Persicobacter psychrovividus: one gene and its partner. The protein of the gene in region 2 interacts with the protein of the main gene of each other region in a pairwise test. Links are inferred from orthologs where the notes say so. Each region holds a gene or a part of one and is shown on either strand. Other genes may lie near its edges.

Region 1 (5,194 bases), 3.0 Mb from region 2 along the record:
ACAAAGGCTGATGCTGTCAATACCGGGCTTTCCATTTTCTGAATAAATTCATCCCACATCTCCAAAGATTTATCAGAGAGGACTTCTTGATATAATGCTAATCCCTCCTCATAGGACGTATCTTCAGCAAAGCGGAAATCACCGTAGCGTTTATCACCTTCTTTGGGGGCATTAGCCAAGCTGTAAGTCAGGGCTGCCCTTACCCCTCCAACACGCCCTGCAGTAGCCAAAGAGGTAGAAATTTGCCCTCCAGTAAACAATAAACCGATGTTCTTTTCAGCAGTAGTTTCCATGAATAAGGCATCGACCAGAGCTTCCTCCAAAGCATCTAAATTGGTGATATTTTCACCTTGAGAAACTTTATCCACGGACTTACCCACGATTGTGGATAAGTTGCCAGACAGATCTCCACAGTCATATTTATATACTTTTAATGATGTAAGCTTTTGAATGTTTTTAAACAAAGTTTGATTACCTGAAGCAAAACCCTGCGCCAAAATTTGACTAACTACCAAATTATCAATGGATTTAACAGGTAACGCTGTCGCTGAAATTGCCTGAAAAGCGGAGGATAATACCAAATAATTCTTGTCCTCATAATGATAAACCGACCGACCGCTCTTCGAGTTATCCACAATTATCAACTTATCAACAGACTTATCCACAAAAAAGCCCGCAAAATCTCCGTTTAGGTTAGAAAAGGATTCAAATTCGTCATTTTTGCACCATTCCATCCACACTTCAGCATCGGAAAGAGAGCTGAAATGCACCCCACTATCCATTAAGTTATTCTTAATATCATGATAGTTAAATAAATCGCCTTCCATTGCTGCAAAACAAGTGCTTTCTTTATCCTTGAGCGGCTGAAGTGTCGCTTTCTCCAGTTCACCGATCAGTAAATTATTCACCGCAAGGTAAATTGTTCCTATTGATAAAGGTATTTGTTGATAACTCAACGGCTGGTTTCCCATGTGTTCACATGCACCAAGCATTTTATTGATAAGTGCTTCGCCGTTTTGATTTTGCTTGTCCCAGATGAGGTGTATTGCAGACATAAAGAAGATCGATTTTTTGGAAATGGATAATCAATAAAAAAGGAGTCATATAAAATGCTCCTCAGTGATAAATTTAAAAGGTAAATACTTGCTTATCATAAGCCTTACAAAAAGCCGTGATCTTGCAATCTTCACATTTAGGTCGGCGCGCCAAACAAACGTACCTCCCATGCAAAATCAGCCAATGGTGTGCTTTGGGCACCACTTCCGTAGGAATATGCCGCATCAATTGTTTTTCGACTTCCAAAGGGGTTGAGGAGGTCATGTTGACCAAACCAATACGTTTAGAAACCCGATACACATGCGTGTCCACGGCCATTGCAGGCTGATCATAAACCACCGATACGATTACATTGGCCGTTTTCCGACCAACCCCAGGCAATTTTACCAGCTCTTTGATCGTTGAAGGCACCTCGCTATTGAAATCCTCTACAAGCATTTTACCCATTCCAATCAGGTGTTTAGTCTTATTGTTGGGGTAACTGATGCTTCGAATATATGGAAATAGCTCATCAAAATGAGCATTGGCCAAATGCGCTGGCGTAGGAAAATCCTGAAACAGGGCAGGGGTTACCATATTCACCCGCTTGTCGGTGCATTGGGCAGAAAGTGCCACCGCCACAATGAGTTCAAAAGGGTTGGAGTAATGCAGCTCCGTTTCTACTTCGGGTTGCGCTTCGGCAAAATAACTTAATATGCCTTCGTATCTTTCTTTTCGGGTCATGCTAATTCGATCGAAATGTGCTTTCAGGTATAAAATACTCAATATCGTATTTCAGATTTGGATAAAAAACTGCCCAAGCTGATTAAATGTGAATAAAGCCGAATCAGTAGCCGTCAGTTGATAATGAAGATGATTTGGGGTTGGTGATATTCGATTTACCAAATAAAAAATCTATGAACATCTGTTGACAATATGACGCCGTGCAATAATCAGGAGCTACACCATTAGCTTAAGCATTTACTCAGGCGATGTATTGACCGAACACTTAACAGCTTAAAAAGATTCCCGCATGGTAAAGAAAATAGCCACTTCTTCCCCAGGACTCTTCCCGATATCAAGCCTGAAATTGATGTGATCTTTAGGCAATAACTGAAACCGAAGCCCCGCACCGCACATCCACTTGCCATCTCGGGTCAGGGAGGCCGACCAATCTTCCCGACGGTTACCCCAACCACCGAAAAAAGCGGCACCAAATCGGCCATAAATATGACGGCGATATTCTGTCTGTAAATAATAGATATGATTATCGATATACTTGTTTGGGTGGCCTATTGAACGCAGCAATCGACTGCCACCCAAGGAGGGTAATTTGTAAAATGGCACATCGTCTCCCACCACAAACTCATAATACCCTTGCACTCCGATCACATTTTTGGGTGAACCAATCGACCAAAAGGAGGCCAAATCAAGCTCAAAATGCTGAAAAGTAAAATCACCGAAATAATAGCGGTAATCAAAAGTAAAAATCTCACCTTTGGTAGGATAGAGAATGTCATTTCTCGTGTCGAAACGCGCATCAAGCCCTATTCCCGTTAAAAAACCTCCTTCATACCCATTTATATTTTCATTCAGTCCGCCATTCGAGAAGCCTGAATTGCTTACCCAGGAAAGGTCATAAGAACCTCCCAGAAAGAACTTGTCCGTGATAGGGTGCAACACTACGCCTTCGAGGCCAAAGGTATTGGCGAAAAAACTCGTTTCTTCGCCTGTCGGTCCACCAATTCCAAAAAAAGTATCGGGAATACGTGTCCATAACATTCGAGAGGTCACCAGCCACCCATTTGGATTATAATAAATTAAATCGGCATCAAGGTGCAGTTGTCCTTTTGTAGAGTAAGAAAAAGAGGGGACAATAGAAGTTGGGCGGCTGTACTTACTTTTCTGAACTTCCTGCAGATGAGATTTAAAAACGATCACAGGCATGATGCCCACATCCAGGCCAACCTGCTCACTGTAATCCAGCAGAGGATAAAATGAAAGTGTATATTTTGGACGGTCAATAGTGATCAAGTCCATTACTTGCTCCACAAATTCCATGGATCCTTTCTCAAAATTATCCTGCCCTTCTACTACATCCTGTGCAAATGCGGAAATAAACGCAGTACACAATAGCATCAAAATCAATCCCTTTTTTTTCATTAACTAAGCAACATGTCGTAAAAGCTGTAAGTTAGTAGGTAATTTTTTTAATCAAATATACAATTTTCTATATTTCTGTATTTGCTCACTAACTGTTCGGAGGCATAACGCTTCTCGGTAAAAATTGTTAATTTTGGACTTCCTTTTAAACCATACGATTGATATGAACTCCCTCCAACTCCCTGCCGACTGGCAGACAATACTGGCTCATGAAACCGCTCAGCCCTATTTTAAATCACTGGAAAAATTTGTGGACGAAGCCTATAAAAACAGTATCGTTTACCCGCCAAAACCCATGGTATTCAATGCTTTTGAGCGGTCGATATTTCAAAATACCCGAGTTGTAATATTGGGACAGGACCCTTACCACGGCATGGGGCAAGCACATGGATTGAGTTTTTCGGTGATGGATGGGGTCGCCTTCCCACCTTCATTACGCAATATTTTCAAAGAACTGAAGCGTGATCTGGACATTGATCCTCCCTTCAGCGGTAATTTGGAACGTTGGGCCGACCAGGGAGTTTTGCTGTTGAATGCCACGCTAACGGTAGAAAATGGGAAAGCAGGAAGCCACCAAAAGCAAGGTTGGGAAACATTTACTGATGCGGTAATTCAAAAAATTGCAGATGAAAAGGAGCATGTCGTTTTCATCCTCTGGGGCGCTTATGCACAAAAGAAGGCGAGCTTAATTGATGAAAGTAAACATTGTATTTTAACCTCCGCACACCCTTCGCCACTATCAGCACACCGCGGTTTTTTGGGGAATGAGCACTTCAGTAAAACGAATAAATATTTGAAAGAAAAGGGGTTGAAGGAAGTGGAGTGGTGAGAATCTCACATCTTAATCTTTATTTTCATCGGGTTAAAACCCGAAGCTATTACTAAATGCACCTTCGGCACAAGAGCCATGACAAAGGCTTTTCGTAATAGGCATGAGATTTATTCCATGGAAAAATGAAACATTAGCAAGTGTTGAAAAGGACCTTGATGAAAAGGATTACCATGATTTTTATTTTACCCTGTCTATCGCGAGAGCCCCTCTCGTGATAGCTCTAATAGCCTCGATATCCCTTACCCCATCTTTTTACTTACTGAGACCAAACTTGCCGGCATAGGTACATCTAATGCCCATTCGATACTCATCGGCTTTTCGCCACGATGTTTTCGATAAGCAACAGGCCCTAAAAAGGTAAATGGCATCGTCAGGCCGTATTCATCCCGTTTCTTTTCTCGGACAAATAGTAGAATGTTTTTCTTATTTCGTTTTTGTTCGATATAAGAAAGGCCTACGCCGCGCAAAGGGGTGGCACTGTTTTGCGATTGCCAATGAAATAAGGTATCACTTATGGCATAATCCTCATACATTGTCGAAGTGGAAAAGTCTCGTTCAGATTTATCCAAAGTAACGAATAACAGATCGATATTGTCCTTTTTGATACTCAATACCCCTTCCCTTGAAGAGGATTTTTTTTCAAACGTACTGTCACCAAAAGCGGCCAAAATCTCTGTTCTGCTGTATTGGGCATGCAAATTTAACTGACAGGGAAAAGCAAAAGATGATGTCGGCATCACGTAATCAATCTGATCCAGGCGATGTTCAATAATCTCATTAAACTCCTGCAGCAGATCAGGAAAATCTTTCAATCTATTTACCGCCTGCTGCTCATTTTCAAAGTTCAGTTTCTTTCCTGCATCATCCCAAATGAGATAGTGGAACATCCGGTTGAGTGCTTCCTTTTGAGTGGCTGATTTACCTGCCACATAAGCACGTAAATATTGTAGATACGCCTGATCATTAGCCGTAATTAATCTTTTGAGTCCGGCTACGATCTTCTTGAAATAGTTGTCATTATCATCAAGGTCCATCATGCCTGCCCAAAGCTTAAGCTGTGTCCAACATCCCACTTTATACACCGCCCGTATATCCAAATCATGAAAGGACAAGAAGTTGGATAGTGTCAGTTGCTGAGTGGTGTCGGAATGCCAATTTTCAAGT
Region 2 (7,836 bases):
CTCGGAAGGCAATGCTGTAGATGGTGCAGGTAGATGGAGAGAAAGTTAATCGTCTTACCGCGGGAGATCTCGCAGGGGTGTCTACTAATAGTAAAGGGCACGTTCGAAAAAGGTTTACTGCGAGAAGTCAGCCGAAGTCATAGTAGTCGAGACCGATGGCGAAGGACTGAACTTTAATTAGGAATCATTATAGAAAGTTACCGAATGAAAGGTAGAAAGCAGAAAGTACGAAGAAACAGTAGCTTGTTCGGAAAAGCACCTGCAGAACAGGAGAAAGCCGATCGAGTGCCGACTTTTGTTTGGATAACTGAAGCGGATGATTTCACAGTTACACAGAGAAAGGAAGGATTGTTAGACAAAATCTTGTGTCCTTATAATTTGAACCGAGCTTATCAGCGAGTGGTCAAGAACAAAGGGAGCCATGGAATTGATGGAATGAAGGTCGGCGCTTTGGCGTCATATCTGCAAATTCATGGAAGGGAAATTGTACAATCCATACGTCAAGGGAACTACCGCCCGAACCCAGTCCGACGTGTAGAAATACCGAAGGACAATGGGAAGACACGCCCTTTGGGGATACCAACGGTAGTGGATCGTTGGGTACAACAGGCGATCAGCCAAGTTTTAGTTCCGATTTACGAAAAGGAATTTTCACCTCATAGCTATGGGTTTCGTCCTGGCCGCAGTCAGCACCAGGCACTACTTCAGAGTCAAGAGATCTTATCAGAAGGCTATCGCTATGCGGTGGACTTAGATATGGAGAAGTTCTTTGACACGGTAAATCATAGTTATCTTATCACTTTACTGTCAGAACAAATCAAGGAAGGATCGGTGATTTCACTCATTCACAAATATTTGAATGCAGGTGTTGTGATCGGTCATAAATTTGAAGCAAGCACCGACGGCGTACCGCAGGGTGGACCATTGAGCCCATTATTGAGCAATGTAATGCTTAATGTGTTGGATCAAGAACTGACCAAGCGGGGACACCGATTCGTGCGCTATGCTGATGATATGATTATCTTTAGTAAAGGTAGAAAAGGAGCGGAACGACTCAAAAGAACAGTTACCCGATTTATTGAAGGTAGGCTGTATTTGAGGGTGAACAAGGAGAAAACGCAGGTAGTACCAAGACGGCAAATCAAATTTTTGGGATACTCCTTCTACATGTGGAAGGGAAAAGCACGTTTTCGAGTTCAAGCCAAAAGTATCAATCGGCTAAAGGATAAAATGCGTGCTATCACCAATAAAAGTAATGGTCTGGGCTATCAAAGGCGGAAAACCCTGCTATCTCAAACGATAAAAGGGTGGATCAATTACTACAAATTTGCCGAGATGAAAACCATCATGCAACGACTCGACGAGTGGTTACGCCGACGAATTCGGGCATTTACTTGGAAGAATTGGAAGCGGGTAAGAACACGGTTCAAGGAACTAAAGCGACTGGGTGCCGATACATCGAAAGCCTGGGAACACGCCAACACAAGAAAAGGACATTGGCGGATCGCAAAGAGCCCTGTATTACACAAAACCCTGACTGATGAAGTGCTTCGAGAACAAGGCTACGTCTCTCTAAAGACATACTATCTCTCTGTACACTGAATTAAGGAACCGCCCTGTACGGATCCGTACGCAGGGTGGTGTGGGAGGTGCACTGGTGAAAGAGGAAATTCTCTTTCACCAGCCATCTACCCTATTGATTTTAAATTAAAATATTGTGTTTTATATATGATGGGTTTTTTGTAGATTTTGAACATCTACTTTATTTACTGGTCGTAGATTTCCATCTATAAGCCAAAAAGATATTCACTTTTCGACTCAACCAAAACAACCTAATCATGAGTAAAATGAAAGCTTTTTTGAAACGTTATCGCTTTATCTTCGGAATTTTATTGGGGATGCTGATCTCTACCGACATTGTTGCCTTTTCTCAGGCTGTAAAAGAAGGAAAAACGGTCGAGTATGTGATCAGTGATTTTATGGATGTGCTTGCGACTAAGGAAGAGGGTAATTTTTAAAGCAAAAAAATATTTTCATAACATGTACGGACGTTGCATGCAACGTCCGTACTGATATGATTATATCACTTATCGTGATAAATTACGCCTGAAAATTCTCGTGGCCATTACAAATCGACATCGCTGTTACGATACGGATTTTGCCATCAATAAGCTCCACTTTGTTTTTTCCGATAATAAAATCCAAAGCATCCTCTTTAGGGAAAGGTACGCCTGAACATGCCATAAACTGAACATCTGCGCCCCATTTTTCAGTGATCGCCTCCACCAATGATTCCGCAGTAAACTGACCGTCATTTTGTTGAACCATGAAAATTACTTCGTGTACGTGTTGAATATTGTTCATAATCGTTATTTTATATCTTTGCTGTAAAGATCCATAGACCAAAATTGTGAATGATATGACCGATGTCATAAGCCCGATCATCCCCGAGGAAATATTAAGAAAAAATGGTGCCCAAAAGATCCCCTTCTCAGCACGGGAACGGATTTTTACCGAAGGTGACGCCCCTGTTTTTTATTATCAGATCGCTCAAGGTGAGGCGCAGATGATTCACTATTCCACGGAAGGGAGAACCTTTGTTCAGGGGATTTTCAAAGCCGGGGAAAGTTTTGGTGAGCCAGCAATTTTTGGCAATTTCCCCTATCCTTCTTCTGGGGAAATGCTTTCAGCAGGCAGTATTTGGCGCCTCAAGCGAACGGCATTTCTCGAGCTGTTATCTTCTTGCCCTGCCCTACACTTTAAATTTTCCGAAGTGCTTTCTAAGCGGCTACTATATAAATCGGTAATGCAAAGGGAAAGTACTGGTGACGTGGTTCACAGAATCGCCGAGCTTTTTAAATATATGGCCGAAGCACAACAGGCCGAGCGGCCATTTCTGATTTCACTGACCCGCCAAGAGGTTGCAGATCGTCTTGGTTTGCGGGTGGAGACGGTCATCAGGGCCATAAAAAAAATGGAAAAAGAAGGGATTGTCTCCCTGATCAACAAAAAGATTTGGCTAAAATAAAAAAAGGAAGAACCCTTGAGCGCTCTTCCTTTCCATAAAATCGTTATTTCTACTATTCGATTGTGATGTCGATGCAGCAAAATTTAGACCAAATTATATTCGCCTTCGATTTTTATATTAAAGTCCAATTTTTAGTCCTGTTTTTCCGCTTTCGGCTTTTAAAATCATGCCTGCCTCGCCTTTTTCAAGTCGGTATTTTATCGTGCGCATTCCACCTGTAGGCTTCGCGTTGGTGTCGCTGTCATTATAAATAGGGAACTCACGCACCAGCTGCCCACCCTCGATTACAAATCGATCGTGCCCCATATAACCTTGCTTTAAATCAGCGCTCAATTCGGGCATGTAAATGGGGCCAAATGATTTATTACTGTAGGAGGCATAGGCACGAACCTGCCCATAGGCACCACTCCCCTGGCTGTATTCAAAAAGATACAATTCCTTGTAGCCATCCTGGTCGAGGTCGGCCACATAGCCTTCCCGAACAATCCCTTCAATGGCCTCTTCATAAGGCTCTTTCATATTTTCAAAGCCCTCAGGTGTAATCGTAATTTTGTTGCCTGTGGAAGTATTGGGAATATGAACCACCATTTTCTGACCATCAAAATCAAAAGACTGATCAAAAGCGACACTTGTAGCGTCCTGACTGACCTCTTCAGTGGAGGCACTTTGTTTTTGCTCTTGTTTTTTAGACTCTGTACAGCTGAACAGTACAGTTGTCCCCATCATAGCAATAAGTATCGTTTTAAGGGTGTTCATAACTTTCCGTTTGATTTTTACCTGATTAAAGATGATCCAATATAATTTATTCCGGCTTACCTTTCTAATTTATCAATCGTGAAAAGTGCACCTTTTATAGGGCTTTTTATTCATCACCTGCCAAACTTGTGCCCGTTTGGTACTCGAAAATCCAACTAATGATGGGGCAAGAGCAGGTCATTTATAATTTAGGGAACAAAAAAACACCTGAGGTTGTCTCAGGTGTTTGCCATGTTTTTTGTCTGCTTCCTTAGCGTGGAACAGTCACATCGAACTGAAGTTTCACTTCTCCAGATTCAGTGAAAATTTCTGAACGGGAAAAGAAAAACAGCGCTTCGTTTGCAGCATTTTCTACACTGTCAGAACCATGTACGGCATTTTTACTCACGGATTCTGCAAATAACTTGCGGATCGTTCCTGATTTCGCTTCTTCAGGATTTGTACTGCCAATCAATTCACGGTAGCTCTGAACAGCATTTTCTTTTTCAAGAACCGCCACAACAATAGGGCCCGAGGTCATGAACTCAACCAACGAGCGGAAGAATGGGCGCTCTTTATGAATCCCGTAGAAAACTTCCGCTTGAGCGGTCCTCAGCTTGATCATCTTCATAGCGGCGATGCGGAAACCCGCGTCTGTAATTTTCGCCAAAATTGGGCCGATATACTCGTTATTGACCGCCCCAGGCTTGATCATCGTAAAGGTGAAATTTCCTGAATCCATAGTTTTTTTAGTTTGAGGTTGATGTTTGTTTATTGAAAATTCTAAAGTTTTTTTATAAATGCAAGAAAATCAGTTTAAAAAAGATTCGCCATTTTATGATAATGTTAAAGCGATTACTTTTTGCACCAAAAGGTACATTGCTGGTTTCCTTTATGCTCCCCGTGTTGTAATCTGTTGCATTATATAGTGTCGTCAATCTTCAATTGCTCGTTCACTACAGGTTTAAATGGCAGTTTATGAACAATTTAGTACATCTTGTTGAACTGAATAGTAATAGACAATATCGTTTTTTTTCAATAATAGTCGGCATGCCGAACATTTTTTTTGTATATTCAGTTAAGACCTAAACAGCTATGAAGAAAGAAGAAACTGTCGATTACATTTTCAAGGCGAGTTGGCATGCGATTTCCCGAATGTATAATCGTTACGCCTCCTCACAAGAGATTACCACATCGATCGGCTATGTGTTGTTGAATATCCACCCAACTGAAGGTACGCCTGCGACCAAAATTGCACCATTAATGGGGCTCGAAAGTCGCAGTTTATCGCGGTTACTCAAGAATATGGAAGAACGGGAGCTGATATATCGCGAAAAAGCGAAGTATGATCGGCGTTCAGTTTTAATCCATTTAACAGAAAAGGGCCGAAAAAAACGTGAAGTATCCATTGTTACTGTGCGGTCATTCAATGAGGCAGTTCGTAATGCGGTGGAAGATCAGGAACTGGAAGTGTTTTTCCGTGTTGCCTCGAAAGTTAACAGTGTTGTAGAACAAGCAAATAAAGAACAAATAAACTTGTTGGAGGATTTCCCTCTAACGACCAAATAGGTGAATAATACCCAAAACAAATTAAATTTTTTACCACACCATGAATCGATCTATTAAAAAAGCGGCTATCCTTGGCTCTGGAATTATGGGCTCAAGAATTGCCTGCCATTTGGCAAACATCGGCGTAGAAGTACTTTTGTTGGATATCTCTCCCAAAGAACTGACGCCCGAGGAGGAAAAGAAAGGTTTGAGCCTGGAGATGGCTGTTGTGAAAAACCGCATCGTTACCCAGATGTTCAACACAGCAGTAAAATCCAAGCCCGCCTCGCTTTATGATCCGGCTTTTGCGCAAAGAGTTACCCTGGGTAACTTCGATGATGATATGCCCAAAATTAAGGAGGTAGACTGGATTGTGGAAGTGGTGGTAGAAAATCTGGGCATCAAAAAGGTGGTGTTTGAGCAGGTGGAAAAATACCGTACGCCGGGAACTTTCATTACCTCAAATACCTCAGGAATTCCCATTCACCTGATGACCGAAGGCCGTTCGGAAGATTTCAAGAAGTATTTCTGCGGTACGCACTTTTTCAACCCGCCTCGCTATCTGAAGTTGCTCGAGGTTATTCCTACCCCTGATACCGATCCGGAAGTGGTGGATTTCTTCATGCATTATGGAGACCGATACCTCGGTAAAACCACTGTACGCTGTAAAGATACTCCTGCATTTATCGCCAACCGTGTTGGTATTTATGCGATTTTGAAGGTCGTGGATTCCATGCAGAAGTTTGGGCTGAATATCGACCAGATTGATAAATTAACCGGTCCGGTGATTGGCCGTCCGAAGTCGGCAACCTTCCGTACTTCTGATGTCGTAGGGCTGGATACCCTTGTGAAGGTCTCCAACAACCTTTATGCTACTTTGGAGAATGATGAGTCAAGAGAGACCTTTAATCTGCCTCCGGTGATCAACACCATGATCGAAAAACAATGGCTGGGGGATAAAACCAAGCAAGGCTTCTACAAAAAGACCAAAGACGAGAATGGCAACAAAGTGATCTTGACTTTGAACCTGGAAACGCTGGAGTATGAACCAAAGCAGAAGGCCTCTTTCCCTACTCTGGAAATGACCAAGCCTATTGATGACGTGAAGGAACGTTTCAAGGTATTGCTTTCCGGTAAAGACAAAGCGGGTGAATTTTATCGTGATTCTTTCTATGGTTTGTTCCAATATGTGTCTAACCGTATTCCTGAAATCACCGATGAGCTTTACAAAATAGACGATGCGATCTGTGCTGGTTTTGGCTGGGAAGTAGGTCCATTCAAAACCTGGGAATTGGTGGGGGTGAAAAAGACCGTCGCCAAAATGGAAGAAGCAGGTTACAAGCCTGCCCAATGGGTTTATGAAATGCTGGAGGCCGGTCATGAAACCTTCTTTAAGGCTGAAGGCGGAACCACGACTTTCTATGACATTCCTTCCAAATCCTATAAAGGTGTTCCTGGTACGGAAGAGTACATCATACTGGACAATTTGCGGGAAAGCAATGTGGTCTGGAAAAATTCAGGCACTACCCTTTTCGATATTGGCGATGGGGTATTGAACCTTGAGTTCCATACCAAAATGAATACCCTTGGTGGGGAAGTGATTGAAGGGATCAATAAGGCGATCAGTCTGGCAGAAGAAAAATACCGCGGTTTGGTGATTGCCAATAACGGGCAGAACTTCTCCGCAGGTGCCAACCTCGCTTTGGTATTTATGAATGCCATTGAACAGGAGTATGATGAGATTGACTTCATGATTGCGGCTTTCCAGAAGACCATGATGCGTGCCCGATATTCTTCGGTGCCTGTGGTGGTTGCTCCGCATGCCTTGACTTTAGGTGGAGGTTGTGAACTGACCCTGCATGCCGATCACGTTCAGATGGCCGGGGAAACCTACATTGGATTGGTGGAAGTCGGTGTTGGGCTGATCCCTGCCGGGGGAGGAACCAAAGAACTGACCATGCGCGCGGCTGATCGTGCCATGAGTGGAGATGTAGAGCTCAATACTTTACAGGAAACCTTCATGAATATTGCGATGGCTAAAGTGGCCACTTCCGCCTATGAAGCCAAAAATATGGGCATTATTACGGCTAAAGACAGCATTACCCTCAATAAAGATCGACAGATAGCCGATGCGAAGGCGGCTGTAATTCGCCTTGCGGATCAAGGATATACACAGGCTGCTGAGCGTACATTTAAGGTACAGGGCCGGTCAGGTATGGCCATGTTCTATGCTGGGGTAAACGGTATGCGAATGGGGAATTATATCTCTGATCACGACGTGAAGATTGCCAAGAAAATTGCCAACGTGATGTGTGGTGGTGACCTCTCGGCACCAACAGTTGTTTCCGAACAGTATTTGCTTGACCTCGAAAGGGAAGCCTTCCTGTCGCTGACAGGCGAGAAAAAGACCCTTGAGCGTATTCAGGCAATTCTCAATGGTGGCAAACCATTACGCAACTAATCCATTACCAAACGCAAAATTTAGAACCATGAATGCATATATCGTTGCCGGCTATCGTTCGGCA

What was found.
Region 1: the proteins of ndk (region 2) and ung interact in binary tests that used the Escherichia coli proteins (3 or more experiments, as listed by UniProt). The link is inferred for Persicobacter psychrovividus from one-to-one orthologs.

The regions. Positions count from the first base shown.
Region 1 is NZ_AP025292.1:3,065,734-3,070,927, forward strand. What follows is about bases 2,478-5,194. They hold ung (uracil-DNA glycosylase), read left to right. Parts: upstream 2,478-3,361; coding sequence 3,362-4,027; downstream 4,028-5,194. Other genes in these bases: AABK40_RS13235 (BamA/TamA family outer membrane protein), read right to left, coding at 2,478-3,198; AABK40_RS13245 (DUF3427 domain-containing protein), read right to left, coding at 4,270-5,194. In the rest of the region: AABK40_RS13225 (asparagine synthase-related protein), read right to left, coding at 1-1,055; nth (endonuclease III), read right to left, coding at 1,129-1,779; more of AABK40_RS13235, read right to left, coding at 2,053-2,477. UniProt on the Escherichia coli protein: Excises uracil residues from the DNA which can arise as a result of misincorporation of dUMP residues by DNA polymerase or due to deamination of cytosine.
Region 2 is NZ_AP025292.1:55,891-63,726, forward strand. The notes cover bases 2,771-5,651. They hold ndk (nucleoside-diphosphate kinase), read right to left. Parts: upstream 4,506-5,651; coding sequence 4,035-4,505; downstream 2,771-4,034. Other genes in these bases: AABK40_RS00240 (Crp/Fnr family transcriptional regulator), read left to right, coding at 2,771-3,028; AABK40_RS00245 (hypothetical protein), read right to left, coding at 3,146-3,784; AABK40_RS00255 (MarR family winged helix-turn-helix transcriptional regulator), read left to right, coding at 4,859-5,332; AABK40_RS00260 (3-hydroxyacyl-CoA dehydrogenase/enoyl-CoA hydratase family protein), read left to right, coding at 5,373-5,651. In the rest of the region: ltrA (group II intron reverse transcriptase/maturase), read left to right, coding at 205-1,602; AABK40_RS00230 (hypothetical protein), read left to right, coding at 1,839-2,018; AABK40_RS00235 (DUF2492 family protein), read right to left, coding at 2,101-2,364; more of AABK40_RS00240, read left to right, coding at 2,420-2,770; more of AABK40_RS00260, read left to right, coding at 5,652-7,772; AABK40_RS00265 (acetyl-CoA C-acyltransferase), read left to right, coding at 7,801-7,836. UniProt on the Escherichia coli protein: Major role in the synthesis of nucleoside triphosphates other than ATP. The ATP gamma phosphate is transferred to the NDP beta phosphate via a ping-pong mechanism, using a phosphorylated active-site intermediate.